DNA from 3 places in the Afipia felis ATCC 53690 genome. Region 1 is predicted to be linked to each of the others. Evidence: predicted binding sites of a transcription regulator. Region 1 holds the regulator's gene; each other region holds the start of a gene.
The links. The regulator PhoB, encoded in region 1, activates phosphate uptake and scavenging genes when phosphate is short. The targets are predictions, from matches to a motif close to TGTCATNNANCTGTCAT.
Positions count from the first base shown of each region.

Region 2: HMPREF9697_RS05120 (RNA degradosome polyphosphate kinase) is a predicted target of PhoB. The motif match lies at 6,460-6,476, and genes of this name have one in related genera.
Region 3: HMPREF9697_RS12370 (DUF2794 domain-containing protein) is a predicted target of PhoB. The motif match lies at 2,195-2,211, and genes of this name have one in related genera.

Region 1 is NZ_KB375270.1:2,460,267-2,470,057, forward strand. It holds gene HMPREF9697_RS11635 (OpgC domain-containing protein) at 1-1,170, opposite strand, end outside; gene apaG (Co2+/Mg2+ efflux protein ApaG) at 1,419-1,811, shown strand; gene HMPREF9697_RS11645 (Hsp33 family molecular chaperone) at 1,839-2,819, opposite strand; gene argF (ornithine carbamoyltransferase) at 2,899-3,822, opposite strand; gene HMPREF9697_RS11655 (aspartate aminotransferase family protein) at 3,819-5,039, opposite strand; gene HMPREF9697_RS11660 (GcrA family cell cycle regulator) at 5,505-6,011, shown strand; gene phoB (phosphate regulon transcriptional regulator PhoB) at 6,089-6,793, opposite strand; gene phoU (phosphate signaling complex protein PhoU) at 6,805-7,521, opposite strand; gene pstB (phosphate ABC transporter ATP-binding protein PstB) at 7,547-8,332, opposite strand; gene pstA (phosphate ABC transporter permease PstA) at 8,368-9,213, opposite strand; gene pstC (phosphate ABC transporter permease subunit PstC) at 9,217-9,791, opposite strand, start outside.
Region 2 is NZ_KB375270.1:1,077,765-1,087,555, reverse strand. It holds gene ndk (nucleoside-diphosphate kinase) at 1-6, shown strand, start outside; gene HMPREF9697_RS05155 (TerC family protein) at 183-980, shown strand; gene HMPREF9697_RS05150 (YjbE family putative metal transport protein) at 1,187-2,023, shown strand; gene HMPREF9697_RS05145 (autotransporter outer membrane beta-barrel domain-containing protein) at 2,013-3,095, opposite strand; gene purN (phosphoribosylglycinamide formyltransferase) at 3,228-3,881, opposite strand; gene purM (phosphoribosylformylglycinamidine cyclo-ligase) at 3,890-4,960, opposite strand; gene HMPREF9697_RS05130 (CDP-alcohol phosphatidyltransferase family protein) at 5,120-5,659, shown strand; gene HMPREF9697_RS05125 (P-loop NTPase family protein) at 5,668-6,357, shown strand; gene HMPREF9697_RS05120 (RNA degradosome polyphosphate kinase) at 6,529-8,715, shown strand; gene ppx (exopolyphosphatase) at 8,732-9,791, shown strand, end outside.
Region 3 is NZ_KB375270.1:2,600,252-2,610,042, reverse strand. It holds gene acnA (aconitate hydratase AcnA) at 1-893, shown strand, start outside; gene HMPREF9697_RS12375 (DUF1223 domain-containing protein) at 1,018-1,812, shown strand; gene HMPREF9697_RS12370 (DUF2794 domain-containing protein) at 2,216-2,581, shown strand; gene HMPREF9697_RS12365 (GNAT family N-acetyltransferase) at 2,584-3,114, opposite strand; gene HMPREF9697_RS12360 (Bax inhibitor-1/YccA family protein) at 3,222-4,013, opposite strand; gene HMPREF9697_RS12355 (ABC transporter permease) at 4,233-6,770, opposite strand; gene HMPREF9697_RS12350 (ABC transporter ATP-binding protein) at 6,763-7,470, opposite strand; gene HMPREF9697_RS12345 (arylesterase) at 7,520-8,167, shown strand; gene thpR (RNA 2',3'-cyclic phosphodiesterase) at 8,322-8,900, shown strand; gene zapE (cell division protein ZapE) at 8,960-9,791, shown strand, end outside.

The sequences.
Region 1 (9,791 bases):
CTTGCTCACCTCCGCCTTGTACCATGACAAAAGCCATGCGGCGCAGGACATGATGACCAGACCGGTCATACTAATGACGAAATGCAGCCCGGCCCCACCTGAGGTTTCCGCCAGGACAAAATGCCCGGCGAAGGCGAGGAACACGCCGATGCAGAAGATTTCCAGCGAATGCTGCCCGCACAGGATGATCGGCCGCAGCCATGGCGATTTCAGCCCAGGCCAGTCCTTTGGCAGGTAACGGACGACGACCGCCGCGAGGGCCAGAAAATGGGCAAACCGCAGCACATCGAGGTCGGTTTTGTTGATCGGATACATCCAGCTTTCCAGCCAGCCCGGCAGATAGCCGTGGAGCTGGGGAACATGCCAGGTCAGCGTCACGTAGAAAGCAAACAGAAGATAGGCCACCGCCAGCACGAACGTGACCCGCGAGGCGAGGATCGGCGCCATCCGCCGCGCCCCACCTAGCGCGCACCATGCGCCGAACACGAACAGCAGCTGCCATGCAAATGGATTGAACACCCACACGCCGTGCGGATAGGCCGGCAGCGCAAAGCCGAATTGCCAGGTCAGCGCATAGAGAAAGACCGCCAGCGCCAACGTGACATCGGGTATGCGGCGCATCAGCCAGAGCGTGAACGGCAGGAACAGCATCAGCACGATATAGAGCGGCAATACATCCATGTTGACCGGCTTGAACTTCAATAGCAGCGCCTGGATGATGGTGACGTCCGGGTGTTTGAGGAAATCGAGAATTCCCATTTCCTCCGAATAAAGCGGGTTCTCGAAACTCGTCGCGATGTAGGAAATCTCGGCGAGATAGATCATGAACAGAAAGACGTGCGCCACGTAGATCTGCCAGACCCGCTTGAAGATACGCGCGCTCGAAATGATGAAGCCGCGCTCCTCCATCGCCCGGCTGTAGACGAAAGCGGCGGTGTAGCCCGAAATGAAGATGAAGATTTCGGTCGCGTCGCTGAAGCCGTAATTGCGGATGGTCAGCCAGGTTAGAATGTTCGGCGGCAAATGGTCGATGAAGATCAGCCACAGCGCGAGCCCGCGAAACAGATCAAGCCGCAATTCGCGCTCGCCCGTTCCCACAGGAAGAATGGGTTTCCCGACATCCTTTGGAACAACCTTGGGTTCGGGCGCTGGTGCAGTCAGGGTTGTCATCGGCTCGAACGGTTCAGGGACAATGCGCGAAAGTCATCGGCAAGATAGAGCTTCGGCAAGCAGCCGCAAACCACAACGGTGGAACCTCACTTCGATTTGCACTCTGCCAGACGAAGGCCATGCACAGCCCAATGTGAACCGCGGTTGAACGACAGATCGCCATCAAGAACAGCCCTGAACCGGCGGGGCCGTTTTGCCATTGCTTGCGCTTGGGTCTATCATTGAGCCTCAAGCATCCGATTGAAGCAATGTACAGCGCCGTCACCCGTCAGATTGAAGTCCTCGTCGAACCCGAGTTCCTTCCCGAACGCTCGTCCCCCGAAAACCGGCAATTTTTCTGGGCTTACAGCATCGTGATCGTGAACGAGGGCAGTGAGACCGTGCAGCTCAAAACCCGGCACTGGATCATTACCGACGGTCTTGGCCAGCAACAGGAAGTCCGCGGTGAAGGCGTGGTCGGCGAACAGCCCGTCATCGGGCCGGGCGAACGCTACGAATACACGAGCGGCGTGCCGCTCACGACGCCCTCGGGCTTCATGACAGGCAGCTACCAGATGGTGACGGAGAGCGGAGAAAAGTTCGATCTCGCGATTCCACTGTTCTCGCTCGACAGCCCGGACGGCAAGCGCACGCTGAACTGACAGCGACACTTCAGCGCAACCGCGCCGTCAGCCCTCGACACCCGCTTCCTGCGGCGTGAACTCATAGATCGAGCTACAGAACTCGCACGTCACCACGACCTTGCCGTTCTCGACCATGTCGGCACGATCCTCCGGATCGAAGCTCGCCAGCATGCCCGCCACCGCTTCGCGCGAGCAGGTGCAGCTCGCACGCAACGGCAGGCTCGGAAACACCCGCACGCCACGCTCATGAAATAGCCGAAACAGAAGCCGCTCGCCCGACAGATCGGGATCGATCAGTTCGACATCCTCGACGGTCGCGAACAGCGACTGGCTCTCGGTCCAGGCATCGTCTTCCTCCACCGCGTGCGGCGTGCTGCCTTCCGGCGCATCGCCCGGATGCAGATCGGCCTGCTTGGCGCGCTCCGGCGCCTTCGGCAGAAACTGGATCAACGCACCGCCGCCGCGCCAGCGATGCTGCGGTCCGTCGCTGCCGCCACGCAATTCTTCGCCGACCGCGAGCCGAACGCGCGTCGGAATCTGCTCCGAACGCAGGAAGTACTCGTGCGCGGCTTCTTCCAGCGATCCGCCCTGCAGAGCGACGAGGCCCTGATAGCGGCTCATGTCCGGCCCCTGATCGACAGTCATCGCGAGATGGCCGTGACCGAGCAGTTCACCGGATGACAGGCCGGGCTTCAGCCGCGTCTTATCGAAGCGTGCATAGGCGCGCAGCCGGTCCGGCGCGATGAAATCGACGACGATCAGCGACACCGGGCCGTCGGTCTGGGTCTGCAGAATAAAACGTCCGTTGAATTTCAGCGACGAGCCGAGCAGCGTCGTCAGCACGATGGCTTCGCCGAGCAGCTTGCCGACCGGCGCGGGATAATCGTGACGCATCAGGATGTCGTCGAGCGCGGGGCCCATACGGGTCAGCCGACCGCGAACATCCAGCGCACTGATTTCAAACGGGAGCACCGCATCGTCGACAGGAACGGCCGACGGCGCGCGTATAGAACCTTGATCCGCCATGGGCGACCTTTTTTTCCAGTGTCCTGAGAGCAAGACCGCAATGTAGGAAGCACCGCCTGCGATTCAAGCGCTGCAGCGTCTACCCGACGGCTCCCATGCACCATGCGAGAATGCCCTTGTGTGCGTGGAGACGATTTTCCGCCTCGTCGAACACCACAGACTGCGGCCCGTCGATCACTTCATCGGTGACTTCCTCACCGCGGTGTGCCGGCAGACAATGCATGAAGATCGCATCACGGTTCGCCAACGACATCAGCTTCTCGTCGACCTGATAGGGCTTGAGAAGATTGTGCCGATGCTCGGCGTCCTTGTCGCCCATCGACATCCATGTGTCGGTGACGACGCAATCGGATCCGCGCACGGCTTCCTGCGCATCGGTGCCGAGCACGATCGGTGCGTTGGCGGCCTTGATCCAGTCGCGCAGCCGCTTGTTCGGTGCAAGTTGCGGCGGCGTCGCGACACGCAGCGTGAAGCCGAAGCGCTCGGCCGCATGCGCCCAGGACGCCAACACGTTATTGTCGTCGCCGACCCACGCCACGGTGCGGCCCTTGATCGGCCCGCGATGCTCCTCGAAGGTCATGACGTCGGCCATCACCTGCGTCGGGTGGGAGCGCCGTGTCAGGCCGTTGATGACCGGCACGGTTGCGAATTCCACCATTTCAGCAAGCGCATCGTGACTGAGAATGCGGATCATGATGATGTCGACAAAGCGCGACAGCACGCGCGCGGTGTCGGCGAAGGTCTCGCCCCGGCCGAGCTGCATTTCCTGGCCGGTCAACATGATCGCCTCGCCGCCGAGCTGACGCATGCCGACCTCGAACGACACGCGGGTGCGCGTCGAGGGGCGCTCGAAGATCATCGCCAGCGTCTTGTCCTTGAGCGGACGATCGGGATGGCCTGCCTTCAAATTCTTCTTCATCGCAACCGACGCGTCGAGGATCGCGCGCAGGTCCTGCACCGGCAGTTCAGACAAATCGAGGAAATGGCGCAGTGTCTTGCTCATGATGCCGCCTTCTCCGTGCGAGCCGCCGGCAAATTCTTCGTCAGGCGTGCGCAGGCTTTTTCCACCCGGCCGACCGCATCCTCGATCTCGGCATCCGACACGATCAACGGCGGCAGCAGCCGTACGACATTCTCACCTGCGCCGACGGTCAGGAGTTTTTCCTCGCGCAGCGCCGCGATCAGATCGGGCGTCGGCAGCGCCGCCTGCAGGCCGATCAGCAGGCCTTCGCCGCGTACCTGCGTCAAAACATCTGGATAGCGGTCGACGACGGAGGCGAGTTTCTGCTTCAGCAGAAGCGAGGCGCGCTTCACACGATCGAAGAAGCCCGGCGCCAGCATGACGTCGAGCACGGCGCTCGCCGCGGCAATCGCCAGCGGATTGCCGCCGAAGGTCGAGCCGTGGCTGCCTGCCGTCATGCCCGACGCTGTTTCGCGTGTCGCCAAACACGCGCCGATCGGAAAACCGCCGCCAAGCGCTTTCGCCAGTGCCATCACATCGGGTTCGATGCCGAGCCGCTGATAGGCGAACAATTCGCCGATGCGGCCCATGCCGGTCTGCACCTCGTCGAAAACCAACAGCAGGCCCTTGTCGTTGCACAATTCGCGCAGCGCCCGGAAGAAGCCGTGCGCGGGCTCGCGCACGCCGCCTTCGCCCTGCAGCGGCTCGATCAGGATGCCTGCGGTCTGCGGGCCGATCGCCTTCTTCACGGCCTCGATGTCGCCGAGCGGCACCTGATCGAAGCCTTCAACCCTGGGCCCGAAGCCGTCGAGATATTTCTCCTGGCCGCCGGCGGCGAGTGTCGCGAGCGTGCGGCCATGGAAGGCGCCTTCGAACGTGATGATACGGAAGCGCTCGGGATGTCCCTTCGCCGCATGGTATTTGCGCGTGACCTTGATCGCGCATTCCATCGCCTCGGCGCCGGAATTGGCGAAGAACACTTCGTCGGCGAAGCTGTTCTCGCACAGCCGCACGGCAACCCTCTCACCGTCCGGGCTCTTGAACAGGTTCGACATGTGCCAGAGCTTGGCCGCTTGCGCCTGCACCGCTGCGACGAGATGCGGATGCGCATGGCCGAGCGCGTTCACCGCAACGCCGCTGGTGAAATCGAGATATCGCTCACCGTCGGTCGCTATCAGCCACGCGCCTTCGCCGCGTTCGAAAGCGAGATCGACCCGGGCAAAGACCGGCATGAGGTGAGACGAAGCGGTGGTGGTCATGGCAACCTGACAGGACGAACGGTGGACCGGCCGGGAAACCGCGAGATTCCTCCGGTCATGACGGTCCGTAAAAATGAAACATGCCGCCCCGACGGGGCGGCATTGCGTGAGTATCCTCTCCGCATCACTTAGCTGTCAACACGCCAAAGAGCCCGTTTTGCGCCTTGCCGACCGGCTCCGCCGACGTCCCGCATAAGCCTTCGCAGCCGATTTGTGTGCATGACTGATTCGGAACATGTGGACTTTGAAGCCGGACTCTTGCGCGTGAGTCACGCCATATTGTAGCGTTCTAAGCACTGGATACGACATCTCGTGCGGCGTCCTAAATTCTGAATCCTCGAAGCGGCCTAGCGTCCGGTTCTTCCAGCCGGCGAGGGTTAAGGGATTCTGGCAGCAGAGATTTTCGGAACCATCAATCGGAGTGCCGGATTCCCCTTCCAGGCACGAGAGAGAAGGAAGAGAGCGATGACGGTGATGAATTGGACCGACGATCGCGTCGAACAGCTCAAGAAATTGTGGGAGTCCGGTCTCTCGGCGAGCCAGATTGCTGCGGAACTCGGGAACATCACGCGCAACGCCGTGATCGGCAAGGTTCACCGGCTCGGCCTGTCGGGTCGCGCCAAGAGCCCGTCGTCCGCCGCGCCGCGCCAGCGTAAGGTGCGCGCTCCACAGCACATGATGCGCATCAGCCGTCCTATGGCGCGCGGCAACACCGCGCTCGCCCATGTCTACGAGGTCGAAGCCGAACCCGATCCGATCGCCTTCGACAACGTGGTGCCGATGAACCAGCGCCGCACGTTGCTGGAGCTAACGGAGGAGACCTGCCACTGGCCGGTCGGCGATCCCGGCAGCAGCGAGTTCTTCTTCTGCGGCGGCAAGGCGCTCGGCGGCCTGCCCTACTGTGCCCATCACTCGCGCGTTGCCTACCAGCCCGCGGGCGACCGGCGGCGTGACCGCCGGCCGAACAAGTAACGCCATCAGACAAATTAAAAGCCCGCCGATCCGGCGGGCTTTTTGTTTTCAGCTCTCTACACGGAAAAAATTGACGATCAGCTTTCCACCTTGGCGAAGCGGTCGTCGAGCGCGTAACCCGCGCCGCGCACGGTGCGGATCGGGTCCTGCTCCTCGCCGGGATTGAGCAGCTTGCGCAGCCGTCCGATGTGCACGTCCACCGTGCGCTCGTCGATATAGATGTCACGGCCCCAGACGCCGTCGAGTAACTGCTCCCGGCTGAATACCCGCCCGGGATGCTGGAGGAAGAATTCGAGCAGCCGGTATTCGGTTGGGCCGAGATCAATCGGCCGGCCGGAGCGCGCCACACGACGCTTCTCGCGGTCGAGTTCGATATCGCCATAGACCAGCACGTTCGCGAGCCGCTCCGGGCTCGCGCGTCGCAGCAGACCCTTCACCCGCGCCAGCAGTTCCGGCACCGAGAACGGCTTGACGATGTAGTCGTCCGCGCCGGTCGCAAGGCCACGCACGCGCTCGCTTTCCTCGCCCCGCGCGGTCAGCATGATGATCGGCAGTTGCTTGGTTTCGGGCCGGGCCCGCAGGCGGCGGCACAGCTCGATGCCGGACAGCCCCGGCAGCATCCAGTCGAGCACCACAAGATCCGGCACGCGCTCTTTCAGCCGCGTATCGGCATCGTCGCCGCGCGCCACCGTCTCGACTTCGTAACCTTCCGCGTCGAGATTATAGCGCAGCAACGTCGCCAGCGCTTCTTCATCTTCGACGACAAGAATTCTTGCGTTCATGGATAGCCTTTTTATCCTACAGAAGGTGTGCTGGAGAAGCTCGTCATGTCGCCCTTCGGCCGCGCCGCGGCAATAGGCTGCCCCTCGATCATGTAGAACACCGTCTCGGCGATGTTGGTTGCATGGTCGCCGATCCGCTCGATGTTCTTGGCGCAGAACATCAGATGGATGCAGAAGCCGATATTGCGCGGATCTTCCATCATGTAGGTGAGAAGCTCGCGGAACAACGAGGTACAGATCGCGTCGACCTCCTCGTCGCCCTTCCACACCACCATCGCGGCAGGAACGTCATGGGCGGCGTAGGCGTCGAGCACCGCCTTGACCTGCGACTGCACGAGATCAGTCATGTGCTCCAGGCCGCGGATCAGCTTCAGCGGATGGAAATCGCTGTCGAGCGCCACGACACGCTTGGCAATGTTCTTCGACAGGTCGCCCATCCGCTCAAGATCCGTCGCGACGCGCAGGGCGCCGACGATCTCGCGCAGATCGACTGCCATCGGCTGGCGGCGCGCGATGGTGAGCACGCCGCGCTCCTCGATCATATGCTGCAACTTGTCGAGCTCGACGTCGGTGCTGACGACGCGCGCGCTCAGATTGATGTCGCGGCGGATCAGCGCGTCCACCGAATCCACGATCTGCCGCTCGACCAGGCCGCCCATCTCCGCGACCAGCCGGGCCAGTTCCTGCAGATCCTCGTCGAACGCCTTCGCGGTATGTTCCATAGCCATTTTAATTCTCCGATACCGAAGCCCGTCAGCCGAAGCGTCCGGTAATGTAATCCTGGGTCCGGCGATCGGCCGGCGAGGTGAAGATTCTGCTCGTCTCGTCGAATTCGATCAGCTCGCCGAGATACATGAACGCGGTGTAGTCCGAGCAGCGCGCCGCCTGCTGCATGTTATGGGTGACGATGGCGATCGTGTAGTCCTTCTTCAACTCCGCGATCAGTTCCTCGACCTTCGCGGTCGAGATCGGATCAAGCGCCGAACACGGCTCGTCGAACAGGATCACCTCGGGCCGCACCGCGACGGTGCGCGCGATGCAAAGACGCTGCTGCTGGCCCCCGGAGAGGCTGAGACCGCTGGCGCTGAGCTTGTCCTTGACCTCGTTCCACAACGCGCCGCCACGCAGTGCGTGCTCGACCCGGCCATCCATTTCCGACTTGGAGATTTTCTCATAAAGCCGGATGCCGAACGCGATATTTTCATAAATCGTCATCGGAAACGGCGTCGGCTTCTGAAACACCATGCCGATCCGCGCGCGCAGCAGATTGAGATCGATCTTGGGATCGAGAATGTCGGTGTTGTCGAGCTTGAGTTCACCTTCCGCGCGCTGACCCGGATAGAGATCGTACATCCGGTTGAAGATGCGCAGCAGCGTGGACTTGCCGCAGCCCGACGGGCCGATGAAGGCCGTCACCTTGTTGGCGCCCAGGATGAGGTTGATGTTCTTCAGCGCGTGGTGCTGGCCATAATAGAAATTCAGATTGTGCGCCGTGACCTTGGCCGGACCGTCGTGAGCAACGGCTGACAGCGGGGGCATGGACGGGCGGGAAACGGCGATCGAAGAAACGTCGGTCATTTTGCAGTCCTCTCAGAGCCCAGCAGGCGCGCGACGATATTGAGCGTCAACACGGTCAGCGTGATCAGCAGCGCGCCAGACCACGCCAATTCCTTCCAATAGGCGTAGGGACTCTGCACGAAATTGTTGATGGTGACGGGAAGGTTGGCGACCGCCTTGGTCAGGTCCAGGCTAAAGAACTGGTTGCTCAACGCGGTGAACAGAAGCGGCGCGGTTTCGCCGGCGACACGCGCGGTCGCAAGCAGGATGCCGGTGATGAGACCCGAGCGCGCCGCACGATAGGCGATACGCTTGATGACCAGCGAGCGCGGCAGGCCGAGCGCGGAGGCCGCCTCACGCAACGGATTGGGCACCAGCAGCAGCATGTCTTCGGTGGTGCGCACGACGACCGGAATGACGATCACCGCAAGCGCAAGTGAGCCGGCCAGCGCCGAGAAGCCACCCATCGGCACCACCACCGCGCCATAAACGAACAGGCCGATGATGATCGAGGGTGCGGACAGCAGGATGTCGTTGATGAAGCGGATCACCGAGGTGAGGCGATCATGTTTGCCGTATTCCGCCAGATACGTGCCCGCGAACATGCCGATCGGCGCGCCGATACCGACGCCGATCACCGTCATGATGATCGAACCAACGATGGCGTTGAGCAGACCGCCTTCGTTCGAACCGGGCGGCGGCGTGTTCTGGGTGAAGAGCTGCAGGCTGATGCCGGCGAGGCCGTTGTAGAACAGCGTGAACAGGATCATCGCCAGCCACGCCACGCCGAAAATAGCGGCGCCGAAGCAAAGTCCACGAATGATCAGGTCGGTACGGCGGCGGGATGCATAAATCGGATTCATAACTTAGCTCCCCGCCTTCTTCTGCAACCGCATCAGCATCAGCCGTGCGGCGGCGAGTACGAAGAATGTCAGGACGAACAGCAGAAGACCGAGCAGCATCAGGCTCGACTGGTGCAATCCGTCGCTCTCGGCGAATTCGCTGGCGATGGCGGCTGAGATCGTCGTGCCCGGCGCGAAGATCGACGGCGAGATGCGGAACGAGTTGCCGATGATGAAGGTCACGGCCATGGTCTCGCCGAGCGCGCGGCCGAGCGCGAGCATGACCCCGCCGATCACGCCGACGCGAGTATACGGCAGCACCACGTTGCGGACGACTTCCCATGTCGTGCAGCCGACGCCATAGGCCGCTTCCTTCAGCACTGGCGGCACCGTCGCGAACACGTCACGCGAGATCGCGGTGATGAACGGCAGCACCATGATCGCGAGGATCAGCGAGGCATTGAACAGGCTGAGATAGGACGGCGGCCCGCCGAAGATCGATCCCAGCACTGGCACGCCATCGAACAGATTGATGAGTGCGGGCTGCATGGTATTGGCGAGGAAGGGGCCGAGGACGAAGAAGCCCCACATGCCGTAGA
Region 2 (9,791 bases), 1.4 Mb from region 1:
GGCTAAGAATCGGAGTTATCACGCGTCAATTTGACGCGGTACGGTGCGCCCCTACGAAAATACTGGTATCGAATATGCCACCTGCGGCAAAATAGCCTGCGGCATAATAACCAGTTGGGGGAAGCACGGTGAGCATAATTCAAGCAGTCGGCGCGTTTTCTATTGTCGATACGCTTGCCCAGATGAAGACTGAGGTTGTCCAACCTCAGTTCTGGGTCGGCCTGAGCAAGATCATCTGGATCAACATCCTGCTGTCAGGCGACAACGCGCTCGTTATCGCCCTGGCTTGCCGTGGCTTGCCGCCGAAGGAACGCCGTCTGGGCATGGTGATCGGCGCGGGTATCGCGGTCGTTCTGCTCATCCTGTTCACCGGCATCGTCGCGCAGTTGATGACGCTTCCGTTCCTCAAGCTGGTGGGCGGACTGGCGCTTGTCATAATCGCGGCCAAGCTTCTGGTTCCGGATGACGGCGAGGGGCATGTCGCGGAGGGCGCCAACCTCTGGCACGCCGTGCGCATCGTCGTGATCGCCGACATCATCATGAGTCTCGACAACGTCATCGCGGTGGCCGCCGCTGCGAATGGTCAGCTTGCACTGCTGATCGTCGGTCTTGCCGTCAGCATTCCGATGATTATCGCCGGCGCGGCCCTCATCATGGCCATCCTTGATCGTCTGCCGATTCTCGTCTGGCTCGGTGCGGTTTTGCTCGGCTGGATCGGTGGAGCGGTGATCGCAACAGATCCGGCGGTCGCGCCGCGTCTGCACGCGATGCTCAACGGCGACATCAGCCTCAACATCGATACGACGTCGCCGCTGTTCGGCTTCGTCGAGCACCTGCGCTTTGATGGCGAGGTCGATGAACTGATCTTCGCGGGTCTCGGTGTGATCGTCGTGCTCACGCTTGGCACGATCTGGCGTCGTCGCAAGCTGCAGGAGATGGCTTCGGAAGCGCAGACCGAAGGAGCGCCTGCGACGATCTGAGCGGCGTGCCGCTTCCGATCGGAGAGCGGTAGTTCCTCAAATCCTCGACGCTTAGTTTGATTGCTGCATTATGTTCAAAGCCGGGCTGACCAGCCCGGCTTTGCGACAAATCGTCACAAAAGTTTGCGACAAATCGCCTCCCAGACAAGACTCACCATTTGCGGTACCGAGGGGTGGTACGCACGGGGAGGCGAAGTTAAGAGACGATGTTGGATATTTTTGATACGGCGACGATCGGCAATTTCTTCAACAGCTTTTATTCGGAACTACAGCATCCGCAGTTCTGGGTCGCGCTGACCAAGATTATCTGGATCAACATCCTGCTCTCCGGCGACAACGCGCTTGTCATTGCGCTGGCCTGCCGCAGCCTGGAACCGCGTCAGCGCATGTGGGGCATGGTCCTCGGCGCGGGCGTCGCGGTCTTCCTGCGCATCATCTTCACCTTCATCGTCGCGTCGCTGCTGGCGCTGCCTTATCTCAAGCTTGTCGGCGGCATTGCGCTCCTCGTGATCGCGGCAAAGCTGCTGGTGCCTGAGAAGGCTGACGAGGACAACGTGCAGGCGGCACAGCATCTGTGGGCCGCCGTCAAGATCGTCGCCGTTGCCGACATCATCATGAGCCTCGACAACGTGATCGCGGTGGCTGCTGCTGCGAACGGCAGCGTGGTCCTTCTGGTGCTAGGCCTTCTGATCAGCATTCCAATGATCATCGCCGGCGCGGCGCTGATCATGGCGCTGCTCGATCGCGTTCCTGCGCTCGTCTGGCTTGGTGCGGCGCTACTCGGCTGGGTGGCTGGCGAAGTTATCGCAACGGATCCGGGCGTGCACCCGTTCCTCCAGCGCGTGCTCGACGGTCAGATCTCCCTCAATATCGATCCGACCTCTACGATTTTCAGTCTGCCGAGCCATATGCAGGCCGCCACTAACCTTGGCGAGCTCGTCCTTGGTCTTCTCGGTGTCGCGATCGTTCTGGTCGTTGGATCGATGTGGCGCAGCCGTGCGATGAAAGAGCACGGCGTGCCGGCGGAGGCTGCTACCACTTAAACTCGAGGCCCACCGTGCCCTGGTGGGAGTGGAAGCCGTCGCGGAATTTTCCGTCGTAATTGGCATAAAGCCGCGCCGTCCTGTTCATGCTCCATGACAGGCCGGCGCCGGCGTCTGCGCCATACTGGCTTTCACGAACGCCCTGCATGAGGATGCTGTTGGCGCCGAGGCTGACGAGATACGGCGGCATCGACTGCGAGAAGTTGTCGACGAATTTGCCGTAGCCCGACACGTCGATGATCTGACTTCCGACAATCCAGTAATGGCCCGCTTCAGCGCCGAGCATAAAGCGTGCGCGTTGCGCGTTGGACTCCGCGACGCTCACCGGCTCGAAGCCGCCGGTTTCGCTGAAGGCGTTGGTACGGGCGACGACGTATTCGATCGCGACTTTCGGCACGATGCGGCTTTGGCCGAGTGCCTGATAGTAGCTCAGCTCGCCAAGCGCGCCGTCGATGGCACCGCGATAGCTTGAAAGTGCAGGTCCGCTGAATGTCGCGCGCTTCGCATCGATCGACGCAAACCCGTGAACCACGGCGAAGGCGACCGTCCACGGCCCACTGACATAAGAGCCGTTGACGCCGAGCTGGGTGAGGTCGAGCTTTGCCGATTGCAAGGCGAGCGGCACGTCGACGTTGGTGTGGCTCTGATCGACCGCGATGCCGAGGTTGAAGCCCGGCGCCACGGTCATGCCGATGCCGGCGACCCCGCCTGCGGTCGAGCGCTTGTCGCCGACAAAACCCGGTTGCGCGTCGGTGCGCGCGGATGTGCCGTAACCCTCGAACCAGCTTCGATAGACGGGCGCCGCGAAATCAGTCGATGCGCCGCCGCCTGCGCTGTTGTCGCGCGCGGCATAGCCGGTCGCGGCTGCGCGCCCGAGCCGTTGCAGGAAGTTACTGCCGAGATCGAGCTGCGCCGCGCCGGCCGAACTGGTCGTGTAGAGAGGTGTGGGTGGCGCGAACTGCGCGTAAGCGGCGCAGGGAAACGTTGCGGCCGTAAATGCGCCGATCGCGGCGGCACGGGACAACGTCGATGCGGAAGCGGTGCGTTTTGCTGCGAGGGGCGGTGCGATCATGCGGCTGCCGGGACCAGGATGCGATATATCGCAATGATGATCGCATGGAACCGGGCACGGCCTCAACGCGCCGCCTATCGGCCGGAATCTATTGACCCGGCTTGTGGTCGACGCGCCACAGTGCAACTGCCGTTAGAACGAGGGCGAAATCAGCGTTTTCTCGCTGGCCGTCGCGGTAGTGCTCTTGCAGACCCCGCCGTGAATCGACGCCTGTCCACTCGCGACCATCCGCAGCGCCTGCGGATAGATGCGATGCTCGACCTGCAGCACGCGCGCGCCGAGCGTCTCCGCGGTGTCGTTGTCGTGAACAGTAACCGCGCCCTGCACGATGATCGGCCCGGCATCGACATCGGGGATGACGAAATGCACGGTCGCGCCGTGGATTTTCACACCGTCCGCGAGTGCGCGCTCATGGGTGTGAAGGCCGCGATAGGACGGCAGCAGAGCAGGGTGGATGTTGATCATCCGTCCGTCCCATTGCTGGACGAACCATGGCGTCAGCAGGCGCAGGAATCCCGCGAGGCAGACAAGATCGATCTTGTGTTTGAGCAGTTCGTCCTGCATCGCGCGCTCGAAGGCCTCGCGATCACGCCCGAATGGTTTGCTCTCGATAGTTGCCGTCTCGATGCCGGCTGCGCGCGCACTTTCCAGCCCGCCCGCGCCTGCAATGTTCGACATCACCAGCACGATCTCGGCGGGAAAGTCGGGAGCATTGGCCGCCTGGATCAGGGCCGCCATGTTGGAGCCCCGGCCGGAAATCAGAATGGCGACGCGGCGCTTGGTCATGGTGTTCGTCACGGAGCGAGGTCGAGGTGGCCGTCATAGACGACACGCTCGGGACCGGCCTCGGTGACTTCGCCGAGCATCACGGCCCGCTCGCCATTGTCGGACAGCACCTTCATGACGTCGACGGCTTTGTCGCGCTCGACCACCACAACCATGCCGATGCCGCAGTTGAAGGTGCGCAGCATCTCGAGTTCCGCGATGTTGCCTTCCGTGGCGAGCCATTTGAACACCGGCAGGACCGGAACGGCGGCGAGGTCGACGCGGACGCCAAGGGCCTTCGGCAACACGCGCGGGATGTTGTCGGTGAATCCGCCGCCGGTGATATGGGCCAGCGCCTTGATGCCGCCGGTCTCGCGGATCGCCTTCAGGCAGGATTTGACATAGAGCTTGGTGGGTGTGAGCAGCGCGCCGCCGAGTTTCATGACCGGTGCGAATGGGGCCGGATCGTTGAAGCCAAGGCCTGCGCGTTCCACCACCTTGCGGACCAGCGAGAAGCCGTTGGAGTGGACGCCGGAGGACGCCAACCCAATCAGGGCATCGCCCGCTGCGATGTCTTTGCGCGGCAGCAACGTGCCGCGCTCGGCCGCACCGACGGCAAAACCCGCGAGATCGTAATCGTCCTTCTGGTAGAGGCCGGGCATTTCGGCGGTCTCGCCGCCGATCAGGGCGCAGCCGGACTCCCGGCAACCTTCTGCGATACCTGCCACGATGGTGGCGGCTGAGTTGGGGTCGAGCTTGCCGCAGGCGAAATAGTCCAGAAAGAACAAGGGCTCTGCACCCTGGACCACGAGGTCGTTGACCGACATGGCGACAAGGTCGATCCCGATACCGTCGTGGATACCGGTCTCGATCGCGATCTTCAGCTTGGTTCCGACCCCGTCGGTGGCTGCGACCAGCACCGGGTCGCGGAAACCCGCGCCCTTGAGGTCAAAGAGGCCACCGAAGCCGCCGATCTCGGCATCAGCGCCGGAGCGGGCAGTCGCGCGCACCATCGGCTTGATGAGGTCGACCAGCCGGTTACCGGCGTCGATATCCACGCCGGAGGACGAATAAGTGAGGCTGGATTGTTTGTCGCTCATGCCATTTTCCCGAAACCTGGGCGGTGGTTACGTCGGATTCCCAAGCCGTGCAATGGCTCGCATCCGCAGCAAGGGTAGATTATTAGAGGGATGGGAGCCGAAGCGCATCACCGCTGGCCTGGCTCCGCACAACTGAAGCCGCCAAACGGGATTTATGGCTTGAATATCCCCAATTTCATTACGCTCGGCCGTATCATCCTCGTTCCGCTGGTGGTGTGGGCGATCGCGTCCTCGCAGATGACGGTGGCCTTCGTCCTGTTCGCGGTGGCCGGCCTGAGCGATGCCGTGGACGGGTTTCTCGCCAAGCGCTTTAACATGACGACCGAACTCGGCGCGCTGCTCGATCCGATCGCCGACAAGGCACTTCTGGTCTCGATTTATGTCGCGCTGGGGATTACAGGAGCGATCCCGCGCTGGATCGTCATTCTGGTGGTCTCGCGGGATTTCATGATCGTGGGTGCGATGATCGTGTCGTGGATAATGGACAACCCGATGCCGGTGAAACCGCTGATGGCTTCGAAGCTGAACACGGTGGCGCAGGTGGGCTTCGCGGCGCTGGTGCTGGCCTCGCTCGGGTTCGGGTTCAATGCCTCGCCCTATGACGCGATCCTGATGGCGGCGGTGACCGTGCTGACGCTATGGTCTGTCGCGCTTTATTTCATCGCCTGGGTTCATCATGTCACGCCGGAGGCAATGTGAGTACGCCGATGGCCCGCACGCCACCTCGCCAACTTGCGCTCGAACTGCCGCATGCGGAAAGTCTGTCGCGCGACGATTATCTCGAAGGGCCGAGCAACGCGCAGGCGCTTGCGCTGGTGGAGCGTTGGCCGGACTGGTCGAACCGCGTGATGATGCTGGTCGGGCCGGAAGGCTGCGGCAAGAGCCATCTCGCGGCGATCTGGGCGTCGATCTCCGGCGCGCGGATCATCGCAGCGCATGCGCTGACACCGGGGGAGGTTCCGGCCTCGCTCGCGACCGGCGCGCTGGTGGTGGAGCATCTGGAGCCGGGCAGCTTCGATGAGCGCGCGATTTTCCATCTCCTCAATCTCGCGCGGGAGACCAATGCGTTCGTGCTGATGACGGCGCGGACGGCGCCGGCGTCGTTCGAGGTCGAATTGCGCGATGCGGGATCGCGGTTACGGGCCATTCCGGTGGTAAGCGTCGAACCCCCGGACGATCAGTTGCTGCGGGCTTTGCTGGTGAAGTTCTGTGCCGACCGGCAGATGACGGTCGACGAGGGGGTGGTGGGCTATCTCGCCACCCATATCGAGCGGTCGTTCGTGGCTGCCCGTCAGGCTGTCGAAATGCTCGATGCGGAGGCGCTGCGGCAGCGCCGTCCTGTCACCCGCGCGCTCGCGTCGGCGCTGTTTCGCGGGCAGGGCTCATTGCCGTTTTGAAGCTGCTGCCAGCGCCTTAAGTCTTCGCTGACAAACGTCAAATACCCTGATTTTCAAGGGTATCGACCGGTTGCTGCGTCCAATTGACGGGCGGAACGATCCTGTCATTGAATGGTCATGTGCTTTGCCGATGATGGACGAGAGTCGCTCTGAGTCTTAACAGGTTAGATCATGGACGCGGTTGAAGCATCTGTAATTAAAAGCGAAAATACGATTGAGCCTGTGCGTTCGGATGTTGCCGAGAGCCCCGAGCGTTTCATCAACCGGGAATTGTCCTGGCTTCACTTCAATCGCCGGGTGCTGGAAGAGGCGGTCAATACCGATCATCCGGTACTGGAGCGGGTTCGGTTTCTGTCGATTTCCGCCAACAATCTGGACGAGTTCTTCATGGTCCGCGTCGCGGGCCTGAAAGCGCAGATCCGGGAAGGCGTCGCCGAGCGCAGCCCCGATGGCCTCACGCCGACGGAACAACTGCACCTCATCAACAAGACTGTCTCCACGCTCGCCACCGATCAGCAGGCGATCTGGCGCGACCTGCACAAGATATTGGTGGATGCCGGAATCGTGCTGGTGGAAGGGCGCGATGTCACCAAATCAGAGACCAAGTGGATCGAGGAGCATTTCCTCCATCACATCTTCCCGCTGCTGACGCCGCTCGCGATCGATCCGGCGCATCCGTTTCCGTTTCTTTCCAACCTCGGCTTCACCATCGCGCTGCACCTTGTCCGCAAGTCGGACGGCAAGGCGATGAACGCACTGATCCGCCTGCCAGTGAAGATCGACCGTTTCATCCGCCTGCCGTCCGGTGACGATGGCGTGGTGCGCATGATCACGATCGAGCAGGTGACGAGCCTGTTCATTGGCCGCTTGTTCCCGGGCTACACCGTCAGCGGCCGAGGCGCGTTCCGCATCATCCGCGACTCCGAACTCGAAATCGAGGAAGAGGCCGAGGACCTTGTCCGCCTGTTCGAGACGGCTCTGAAACGCCGCCGCCGCGGCTCGGTGATCCGCCTTGAGATGGAAGCGGCGATGCCGGAAGACCTGCGCGCCTTCGTGCAGCGCGCGCTGTCCACGCCCGACGACGACGTGCTGCTGGTGGACGGCGTGCTGGCGATGAACGAGCTATCGCAGCTCACGCGCGTCGACCGGCCCGACCTCGAATTCACGCCCTATGTGCCGCGTCATCCCGAGCGCGTCCGTGACCATGGTGGCGATATTTTCGCGGCGATCCGGCAGAAGGATCTGATCGTCCATCATCCTTACGAGTCGTTCGACATCGTCGTGCAGTTCCTGCAGCAGGCGGCGCGCGACCCGGACGTCGTGGCGATCAAGCAGACGCTTTATCGTACCTCGCGCGATTCACCGATCGTGCGGGCGCTCGCGGAAGCGGCGGAGGCGGGCAAGTCCGTCACCGCGCTGGTTGAACTGAAGGCGCGCTTCGATGAGGAGGCCAACATTCGCTGGGCGCGCAATCTCGAGCGCGCGGGCGTGCAGGTCGTCTACGGCTTCCTTGAACTCAAGACCCACGCGAAACTGTCCTTCGTCGTGCGACGCGAGGGCGGTGGGCTCACCACCTATGTCCACACCGGCACTGGCAACTATCACCCCGTGACGGCGCGCATCTATACCGACCTGTCGTACTTCACGTCCGATCCGGTGATCGCGCGCGACGCCGCGCGGGTTTTCAATTTCATCACCGGCTATGCCGAACCTGTCGATATCGAGAAGATGGCGGTGTCGCCGCTGACGCTGCGCAAGCGGATTCTCGAACATATCGAGGCGGAGGCGAACTTCGCGCGCCACGGCAAGCCTGCGGCGATCTGGATGAAGATGAATGCGCTGGTCGATCCCGACATTATCGATGCGCTTTATGCAGCCTCCCAGGCAGGCGTTTCGATTGACCTCGTGGTGCGAGGCATTTGCTGCCTGCGCCCGGGTATGCCGGGGTTGTCGGAGAACATCCGGGTCAAGTCGATCATCGGTCGCTTCCTGGAACACGGCCGCATCTATTGTTTCGGAATGGGTCACGGCCTGCCCAGCGTGAAGGCGGCTGTGTATATTTCGTCCGCCGATATGATGCCGCGCAATCTCGATCGCCGTGTGGAAGTGTTGTGCCCGCTGCAGAATCCTACCGTCCATTCGCAGGTTCTCGACCAGATCATGGTGGCGAACCTGGAGGACAATGAGCAGAGCTGGCAGTTGTTGCCGGATGGATCGTCAACGCGTATGAAGGCCGGGAAGGGTGAGGAACCTTTCAACGTGCATAAATACTTCATGACGAATCCGAGTCTGTCCGGCCGTGGAAAATCCCTCAAAGAATCATCGCCGCGCAGGCTCACGCGCCGCTCGAAGCGCTGATACGGCTGGCTCTGCCGTGCGGTCGCACGCGTTGCGGCCGCACTTGTCGAAGCATCGCAGGTCGAAAGAGAAAACGGTCGGCGTCATCGACATCGGCTCGAACTCGGTGCGTCTCGTCGTCTATGAGGAATTGACGCGCAGCCTCGCGCCGATCTTCAACGAGAAGGTTCTCTGCGGGCTCGGGCGCGCTGTGCAGACGACGGGCCTGCTCGGCGAAAGCGAAGTTGCGAAGGCGCTGGTCGCACTGCGGCGGTTTCATGCTCTCATCAAGCTGATGAAGGTGGGGCGCGTTTATGCCATCGCCACTGCCGCCTGTCGCGATGCAACCAACGGCCCGGATTTCATCGCCAAGGCGGAACGCATCTGCGGCGTCGAGATCGAAGTTCTCTCGGGTGGTCGCGAGGCCAAGCTGTCCGCGCTCGGCGTGGTGTCGGGCGTGCACAAGCCGGACGGCATCGTCGGCGACCTCGGCGGCGGTTCGCTGGAACTGATCGACGTACGCGGCCATCGCGTGAGTGCGGGTGTGACGCTGCCGCTCGGCGGGCTTGCGCTGCAGGACTCTTCGCAAAAATCGATCAAAAAGGCTGTGCGGATCGTACGCACCAAACTTGCCGACGTGCCGCAGTTGCTGGAAGGCAAGGGACGCACCTTCTATGCAGTCGGCGGCACATGGCGCGCGCTCGCGCGTATCCACATTCTCCAGAGCGGTTATCCGCTGCGGGTGATGCACGGTTACACGCTGACGGCTGCGAGCGCGCTCGATTTCGCCCGCCGCCTGCGCAAGCTTGTATCGAACAACATGCTCGCCGACGTCGAGACGGTGACGGAAGCCCGTCGCCCGCTGCTCGCTTATGCGGCGCTCGTGCTCGAATACATCATCCTGACGGCGCAGCCCTCGACGATCACGTTCTCAAGCTTCGGCGTCCGCGAAGGCCTTTTGTTCGAGATGCTGCCCGAGCACGTCCGCCGGGACGACGGCCTGCTTTCGACCGCGCGGCATATGAACAATCTGCGTTCACGTGCGCCGCGCCATGCCGACGATCTGATCGACTGGACCGACCGTTTTGTCAGGATCG
Region 3 (9,791 bases), 140 kb from region 1:
CCTCGACGATCTTCAAGAAGAAGTATGCCGACGTGTTCAAGGGCGACACCAACTGGCGCAAGATCAAGACCACGGCGAGCGATACCTATCGCTGGAACATGAGCTCCACCTACGTGCAGAATCCGCCTTACTTCGAAGGCATGAAGATGCAGCCGGAGCCGACCACCGATATCGTCAACGCGCGCATCCTGGCGATGTTCGGCGACAAGATCACCACCGATCACATCTCGCCGGCGGGTTCGATCAAGCTCACCTCGCCCGCGGGCAAGTATCTGTCCGAGCATCAGGTGCGCCCGGCCGACTTCAACCAGTACGGCACGCGCCGCGGCAACCATGAAGTGATGATGCGCGGCACCTTCGCCAACATCCGTATCAAGAACATGATGCTGAAGGGTGCCGACGGCAACATTCCGGAAGGCGGTCTGACCAAGCATTGGCCTGACGGCGAGCAGATGTCGATCTACGACGCCGCGATGAAGTATCAGCAGGAGCAGGTGCCGCTGGTCGTGTTCGCCGGTGCCGAATACGGCAACGGCTCGTCGCGCGACTGGGCCGCGAAGGGCACGCGCCTCTTGGGCGTGCGCGCGGTCATCACCCAGAGCTTCGAGCGCATCCACCGCTCCAACCTGGTTGGCATGGGCGTGCTGCCGCTGACCTTCGAGGACGGCGCGTCGTGGGCTTCGATCGGCCTCAAGGGCGACGAGGAAGTCTCGATTCGCGGTCTTGCGGGCGAACTGAAGCCGCGCCAGAAGCTGGTTGCGGAGATCGTCTCGAGCAATGGCTCCAAGCAGGAAGTTCCGCTGCTCTGCCGCATCGATACGCTCGACGAACTCGAGTATTATCGCAACGGGGGCATTCTCCAGTACGTGCTGCGCAATCTCGCAGCGGCGTGATGCCTTCACGGCACACAACGAACTGTGAAGCGGCTCACCGCGACGTGAGTGGCGATTACCCTGCAAGAAAGCCTAAGACGAGGCTGATTTGCAGCGGTATCGCCGCTTCGTTTGAGGGTTGCATGTGACGTCTTTCGAGCCCATCGCCGCATGGTTGCATGAGACCGTGCCTGCGGCCTTCCGGCGTACATCACTGTGCGCCGGTTCTGCAGCGGCTCTCTGTGTCCTGCTGACAGTGGCGCCTGCAACCGCCGGCGAGCCTCGCGGTGTAGTGGAATTGTTCACCTCGCAGGGGTGCTCATCCTGCCCGCCCGCCGACAAGATGCTCGGTGAATTTGCGAAGGATCCCTCGCTCATCGCGCTTAGCCTGCCAATCGACTATTGGGATTATCTTGGCTGGAAGGACACGCTGGCCGATTCGCGCTTCTCCGCGCGGCAGAAGGCGTATTCGGCGATGCGTGGCGATCGCGACGTCTATACGCCGCAGGTGGTCGTCAACGGTGTGCGCCATGTGCTCGGCAGCGATCGCAAGGGCATCGAGGCGGCGCTGGACAAGAGTCGTGGCGAGCACGGCATCATGAGCGTGCCGGTGAAGCTCTCCAGGGATGGTCATTACCTGAATGTCTCGGTGGCGGCGTCTGCCGGTCATCATGCCGAGGTCTGGATTTGTGCCGTGTCGAAAGCCGTTCCGATCACGATCGGCCGCGGTGAGAACAGCGGTCACCAGATCGTCTATCATAACGTTGTCCGCAACGTGCTCAAGGTAGGCGACTGGGATGGCACTGCGAATACATGGTCGGTGCCTTTGGAAAATATCTCCCGCGATGGCGTCGATGCCGCCGCTGCTTACGTGCAGGATGGCAGCCGCGACAGACCGGGCCCGATGTTAGGGGCGGCCTATACCTCGCTCGCCAACTGATTCTGTCTGACATCCCCCGATAGCTGCCGCCGGTATCGACAAAGGCGTTATTGCGCTGCGTGAGTCCACGCGGGCGAAAGGCCGTGCGATTCGTTCAGGCAAAATAAAAGGGCCGGGGAGTGCGGCCCTTTAGTCGTTTCCCGGGTCGGAGACCAACCAGGTGAGGAAGAAACAAAATAGACCCGATCCTGACGACCCCGGGGGGCTGGGGGCTGAGGAATCCGGCGCCGAAAGGACCGGGTCAACCAACGTGCAAAGCGTCTCAATCTCCGGCGGCGGCCGGGAGGCGGAATTCGGGCGGCATTATGATTTTTTCTAACGATGCTGTGAGGGCGTAGTGAGGCGAAATGGGGCTTGCGAAGCCGGGCGGCGGGGCCGATCATGTCATGCCGGTGACACGGAGATGAGAATGGGGCTCGGCGATTTGGATGGTGAGGATAATCGGGCACCTGAGCGCGGCTGGAACGCGCCGCCTGCAACGGTCACCTTCAACCGCCTCGAACTCAACCGTATCCTCAATCTCTACGGCCGCATGGTCGCGGACGGCGAGTGGCGGGACTATGCCATCGACTTTCTGAAGGATCGGGCGGTGTTCTCGATCTTCCGCCGTTCCTCCGAAGTTCCGATCTACCGCATCGAGAAAGACCCACGCCTCGCGCGCAAGCAGGGTGCCTACAGTGTGATCTCCGCGAGCGGCCAGATCCTGCGACGTGGCCATGAACTCGAGCGCGTGCTTCTGGTGATCGACCGAAAGCTCGCGCTGGTTTGAATTTAGCCGGGTGGAATCGTCGTGCCGCCCTCGCCGAGCGCAAGCTGCATTTGCACCGAATCGAGCCAGCGCCCGAATTTGAATCCGACGTCGGGATGGGTGCCGATCATGGCAAAGCCCGCGCGGCGGTGCAGGCCGATCGAGGCGGCATTGGCTGAGTCGCCGATCACCGCGATCATCTGGCGGTAGCCGTGCGCCGTACACTGCGCGATCAGTTCACTGAGCAGAGCGCTGCCGATGCCGCGCCGGTAAAACGCCGGGTCGAGATAGACCGAATTCTCCACCGTGTAGCGATAGGCTGGGCGCGGCCGGTAGGGTCCGGCATAGGCGTAGCCAGCTATGCGTCCGCCGGCCTCTGCCACGAGATAGGGGAAGCCCCCGCCGCTAATCGCCGTGAAGCGACGCATCATTTCCGCCTCGTCGGGCGCGGTGAGTTCGAAGCTTGCGGTCTTTTCCCGCACCTCGAAGGCATAGATCGTGGTGATGGCGGGGATGTCGGCGGCGGTGGCCGGCCTGATGGTGAAGTCGCTCATGGCGCGACCATAAATTTGCGCAGGCCGAAACTAAAGCATCAATAAGCGGCAAAACAAAAGCCCCGGCGCAAGGCCGGGGCTTGATCGTTGGAAGGCTGTCGCTTCTCTTACTCGCGCTGTCCCAGAAGCTGCAACAGCAGCGTGAACAGGTTGATGAAGTTCAGGTAGAGCGACAGCGCGCCGGTGATGGCCGCGCGCTCGGCGATATCGCCGCCCATCGCGCCATAACCGTAGATGTAGTCGTTCTTCAGCCGCTGGGTGTCCCAGGCGGTGAGGCCTGCGAACACCAGCACGCCGACGATCGAGACCACGAACTGCAGCATCGAGCTCGCCACGAAGATGTTGACGATGCTTGCGATGATGACGCCGAACAGGCCCATGATCAGGAACGAGCCCATGCCCGTCATGTCACGCTTGGTGGTGTAGCCGTAGACGCTCAGTGCGCCGAACGCCGCCGCCGTGATGAAGAACACGCGCACGATCGAGGTGTGCGTGTAGACGAGGAAGATCGACGACAGCGAAACGCCCATCAGTGCCGAGAAGGCCCAGAACAGCATCTGCGCGGTCTGCGGCCGCAGGCGGTTGATGCCGAAGGAGATGGCGAACACCATCACCAGCGGCGCGAAGATGAAGACCCACTTCAGCGGGCTCACGAACATCGCGACGCCAAACGAGGTCAGCATGGTATTGCCGACCCGGCCAACGGCAGCGGCGCTGTCGGTGGTTACGGCGCCCATATACACGCCGAGTGCGGCGAAGCCGGTGATGGCAAGGCCGATCGTCATGTAGTTGTAGATCTTGAGCATGTACGCGCGCAGGCCGGCGTCGACGGCAGCGGCGTCAACCCGCCCGGCAGCACGGCCGAACGGAGAGGCGTAGTTACGATCCAAGTCCGACATTGTCGAAACCTCTTGGTTGACCGCCACCCCTTGAGGGAGATGCCGGCGGGAAAATCTGTTTCCGGTCGTCGCGAGCATCGGTCGAAGCATCGACTGACGCCTATCGCGAATCCGGACCTGCTCCGTATGTGGGAGAATAACACAGAGCGCGCAAGTCGTTCCGCGCGGCTGAATGTCGCAAAATATCTGTCATTGCAGGTTTTTAATGCGCGGCAGATGTCAGAGATTGCGCAGGACCGCGGCCGGTTTCAACCGCAATGCGAGAAGGGTACCGGCAAGGCCGAGGCCTATGGTTAATGCCAGGGCGGCGACAGCGACCAGGGCGGCATTGGCCGCCTCCCAGGCGAAGCTCAGGTGCATCAGCCGGGTCACGATCTGCCAGGCCGCGATCGACCCCGCCGCCACCCCGAACACGGCGGTGGCAAGCCCGATCAGCGCATATTCCGCAGCATAAGCGCCGATGAGTTGGAACCGGACTGCACCCAGCGTCTTCAGGATCACGGCGTCATAAACCCGGTGGCGGTGGCCTGCGGCCAGCGCCCCGCCCAGAACCAGCAGGGCGGCGACGAGGGTGACGAGGCTCGCCCCCCGGATGGCAAGCGTCAGGTTGGTTACAATGTCGCCGATGCTCTTGAGCGCATCGCGGACCCGGACGCTGGTGACGGAGGGGAAGGCGTGGGCGACCTGCCTGATAACGTTTGCGTCATCGGCGGGGGTGGAGAGGTTCGCAGTCAGGGTGGCGAGGTCGGTATGGGGCGCGCCGCGGAAGGTATTCGGGGAAAAAACCAGGACGAAATTGATCCCGAGGTTCTGCCAGTCGACGCTCCGCAGATTGCCGACGGTTGCCGTGATGTTGCGTCCGAGCACGTTGACGGTGATCTCGTCGCCGAGCCGTACGCCCAGGCCGTCGGCGATCTTCTGTTCCAGCGAGACCAGCGGCTTGCCACTGTAGTTGTCCGGCCACCAGTCACCCGCGACCACTTTCGAGCCCGCCGGTATGTCGGCTGCGTAGCTGATGCCGCGGTCGCTTTGCAGGACCCATTCGGCGTCCTGTGACGGCTTGAGCTGTTCGGCGGGAACGCCCTTCACCGCGGTGATGCGCCCGCGCAGCATCGGCACCACCTCCACCTTGGCGTCAGGCGCGATCGCGCCGATGAATTGGCTGAAGCTTGCCGATTGCGCCGAGGGAATGTCGAGGAAGTAGAACGACGGCGCGCGTTCAGGCAGCGCCGCACTGAACTGGCGACGCAGGTTGGCGTCGATCTGTGTGACCGTTACGAGTGCAGCGAGTCCAAGCCCGAGCGACAGCACCACGGACGGCGTCAGCGCGCCGGAGCGATAGGTATTGGTGAGCGCGAGCCGCAGCATGGTGTTGCGAGGGCGCGGCGCGCGACGCGCGACCGCCATCGTCAGCAGAGCGACGGCGCGCAGCAGCAGGAACACCGCGAGGCTCACGCCAACGAAGATCGCCGCGATTTTCTTGTCATAGGCGAGTGCGACCGCCGTCGCCGCGAGCAGCGCGATGGCGATCGCAGGCGCGGCGATCTGGCGCAGGCTGGCGCGCGGCATCTCATCGGACACCTCGGCGCGGAACAGCACGGCGGCGGGAATGTTGCGCACGCGACCGAGCGGCCACAGCGCGAAAGCGAGCGCGGCGAACACGCCATAGCCGACCGCAAGCGCGAGCGTGGCGGGGTGGATGCTCGCTGCGATCGGCAGCGGCAATAGATGGCCGAACAGCGCGAGCACGATGTATGGCAGAGCTGCACCCAGTGCAGCGCCGATCAGCGAGCCGAGCAGCGCCAGCAGCAGCACCTGGATCAAATAGATCGCGAAGACCATCGCCGCGCTCGCGCCGAGCGCTTTATAAGTCGCGATCACGTCGCGCTTGCGCTCGAGGTGACTTCGCACCGCGTTAACGACGCCGATGCCGCCGATCAGGAGCGCGGCAAGTCCGACCAGCGTCAGAAACTGGGTGAAGCGCGAGACGTTCCGTTCCAGTTGCGGGGAGGCGTTGAGCGAGTTGCGGATTTCCCATCCGGCCTGCGGGAACTGCTGCCGTGCGCGCTCGGTCAACTGCGTGACCGCGGCCTCGCTCGGATCGGGCAGCTTGACGCGATAGGTCCAGCGCACCAGCGCGCCGGGCTGCAATAGTCCGGTGGCATCGAGTGCGTCGAGGCTGATGAGGAAACGAGGGCCGATGCTGATGCCGCCGAGCAGCTTGTCGGGTTCGGCGGTGAGGCTGCTGCGGATCTGGAAATGGGTCTGGCCGACGCTGACGGTGTCGCCAACCTTGAGGTTCAATCGTGCCAGCAGCACCGGATCGACGGCCGCGCCATACACGCCGTCGCGTTGCGCGAAAATATCCGCAGGCAACATCGGCGGATCGAGCGTCAGCTCGCCGAGCATCGGGTGGCGGTCGTCCACCGCCTTGATGTCGATCAGCGTGAAATCGTCATTGGCCGCGCGCGCCATGCCGCGCAACGTCGCGACGCGCGAGAGTTCGCCTGCGCCGTGCAGGAACGACAATTCCCGCGCATTCGCCTCGCGCTGGAACAAAGCGAAGGTCACGTCGCCGCCGAGCAGCACGCGCGCTTGCCGGCTCAGGCCATCGCTGAGACTCGCGGAGATCGCACCGACGCCCGCGATCGCGAATACGCCGAGCGCGATGCAGGCGATGAACACATAGAAGCCGCGCAAGCCGCCGCGCCATTCGCGCAACGCAAAGCGCAGCGCGAGGGAGTAATCGTTACGCATCGATACGGCCCGAGCGCAGCTTGACGGTGCGATCGCAGCGTTGCGCGAGCGAAGCATCATGCGTCACCAGCACCAGCGTGGTGTCGCGTTCCTCGTGCATCGCAAACAGAAGGTCCACGATCTGCTTGCCGGTTGTTTCGTCGAGATTGCCGGTCGGCTCGTCCGCGAGCAGGATTGCGGGATCGGGCGCGAGCGCACGGGCCAGCGCGACGCGCTGTTGCTCGCCGCCGGAGAGTTGCGCGGGATAATGATGCAGCCGTGCGCCGAGCCCGACCGCCTGCAGTTCGCGAGTGGCGCGCTCGGTCGCGTCAGGCTTGCCTGCGAGTTCGAGCGGCACCGCGACGTTCTCCAGCGCGGTCATTGTCGGAATCAGGTGAAACGATTGAAACACGATGCCGATTTCGTGGCCACGAAACCGGGCGAGACCGTCTTCATTGAGGCCGTTGAAAGAGGTGCCCTGAACCACCACTTCTCCTGCATCGGGCCGCTCCAGTCCGGCCATGACCATGAGCAGCGTTGATTTGCCCGAGCCGGAAGGGCCGATCAGCCCGACGGTCTCGCCAGAGCCGACGCTCAGGTCGATTCCCTTGAGGATGTGGACTTTCGCCGCGCCTCGCCCGAGAGAGAGGTCGATGCCGGAGAGCGAAATGACGGGTTGGTCCGTGAGGACTGTGTGTGAGGGTGCGGTGCGAGTATCCATGCGATTGCCATATGGGGGTTCCATCGGCCGGGTCGAGAGGCTCGCGCGGATGTTTTTGTTCACGATTGCGCTTGTGCTCGTGAACCTGAGCAATGCCGCAATGGCGGAAACCCCGAACGGCGCGCCTTTGAAGCTCGCCGTGCTCGGCGATTCCCTCACCGCGGGTTACGGCTTGCCGGCGTCGGCCGCATTTCCGGTGCGCCTGCAACAGGCGCTGAAGGAGAAGGGCATCGCCGCTAACATCATCAACGCGGGCGTGTCGGGCGATACCGCATCGGGTGGCCGCGACCGGCTCGACTGGTCGATCCCCGAAGGCACGCAGGCCGTGATCGTCGAACTCGGCGCCAACGACATGCTGCGCGGCATCGAGCCCAGGGTCACGCGCGCCGCGCTGAGCGAGATTATCCAGCGGCTGAAAGCGCGGGGCATCGCCGTGCTCTTGTGCGGCATGTATGCCGCGCCCAATCTCGGTGAGCCTTACGGGCAGGCGTTCAACAGCATCTATCCCGATCTCGCGAAAAAATATGGCGTCGCGCTCTATCCATTCTTTCTCGATGGCGTCGTGAACGACAGCGCGCTGAAGCAGGCCGACGGCCTGCACCCTACGGCAGCTGGCGTCGACGTCATCGTGCAGCGAATTCTGCCTGCGGTTGAGGCATTCGTGAAGACATTGCCGCCTGTACGGGCGGCGTTGTGAGGTGGTTGCGTAGAAACTGTCCACCGGCTCGCTTCGCATCGTCATGTAGCTGCGTTACAAATGCGGCAATTGATTCGGGTGAGTGATTCGCGCCCGGCGGCTTTCGTCAGCGACGACGGAAGACCGGCACGGGGCACAGCGTCGAGGGAGTGCGATGCCCCGCTTATTCACTGGACTTGAGATCCCGCCTGACATTTCCCAATCATTGTCGATGCTGCGTGGCGGATTGCCCGGCGGCCGCTGGATCGATCCCGAAAATTATCACGTCACGCTGCGCTTCATCGGTGACATCGACGATTACGTCGCGCGCGAGATCGCGAACACGCTGGAGCGCGTCGACCGCAAGCCGTTCGAGGTGACGGTGCAGGGCCTGTCGAGTTTCGGCGGCAAGAAACCGCGCGCGGTGGTCGCCTGCGTTGAGCCAAGCCGCCCTCTGATGGAACTGCAGGCGGAACTCGAACGGCTGATGCGTCGCTTCGGGCTTGATCCCGAAGGACGGAAATTCATTCCGCATGTCACGCTGGCGCGTCTGCGCGATGCCTCGAGCCGCGACGTCGCCGATTACCTCTCGGTCCGTGGCTATTTCCCGGCGAAGAAATTCATCGCCTCCCGCTTCGTGCTGTTTTCCTCGCGCGCCTCGGTTGGTGGCGGCCCGTATGTGATCGAGGATTCCTACGCGTTTTCGTCTCGTGAAAGGGATCGTGCCGCGCAGGGGCGATATTTCATTTCATAACGGGGGGTTCGACCTCCGTAGCGGTTGCATTTTTCGCTGTGGTGGGGCCGGTTGCGGGCATGGATGTGTCCACGTCTTCGCCACTGCGAGCTCGCTACGAGCAGCTCCTCGCCTCACGCGCCATCGAGCCCGATGCCGCGCAGGCGGAAGCCGTTTCAAAACTTGAAACGCTCGAGACGCATCTCGATCGCTACAAGCCGCGCAAACAGGGTTTGTTCGGCCGGCTGTTCGCCGAGGGCACGCCGCCGCCGCGTGGCCTCTACGTGTATGGCGAGGTCGGTCGCGGCAAGACGATGCTGATGGACCTGTTCTTTCAGAACAGTACCGTCGCGTTCAAGCGCCGCTCGCATTTCCATGAATTCATGGCCGATGTCCACGAGCGCATTTTCAATTTCCGCCAGAAGATCGCCAGGCGCGAGATCGCCGACGCCGATCCGATCCACCTCACCGCGAACTCGATCTTCGAGGAAGCGTGGCTGCTGTGCTTCGACGAATTCCACGTCACTGATATCGCCGATGCGATGATCCTGGGGCGGCTGTTCGCGCGGCTGTTCGAACTCGGCACCGTGATCGTCGCGACATCGAACGTGGCGCCGGAAGACCTTTACAAAGGCGGTCTCAACCGTGCGCTGTTCCTGCCGTTCATCGCGGATATCGAAGAGCGGATGGAGGTGCTGCGGCTCGATGCGCGCACCGACTACCGGATGGAAAAACTCTCCGGCATCAAGATGTGGCTGGTGCCTGACGATGCAGAGGCTGGCGCGAAGCTCGATGCGGCCTGGCTCAAGCTCACCGGCAGCGTGGATGCGCCGTCGCGCGACATCGCACTGAAAGGCCGCGTGCTGCACATCGATCATTCCGCCCGCGGCGTCGCGCGCTTTACCTTCGAGG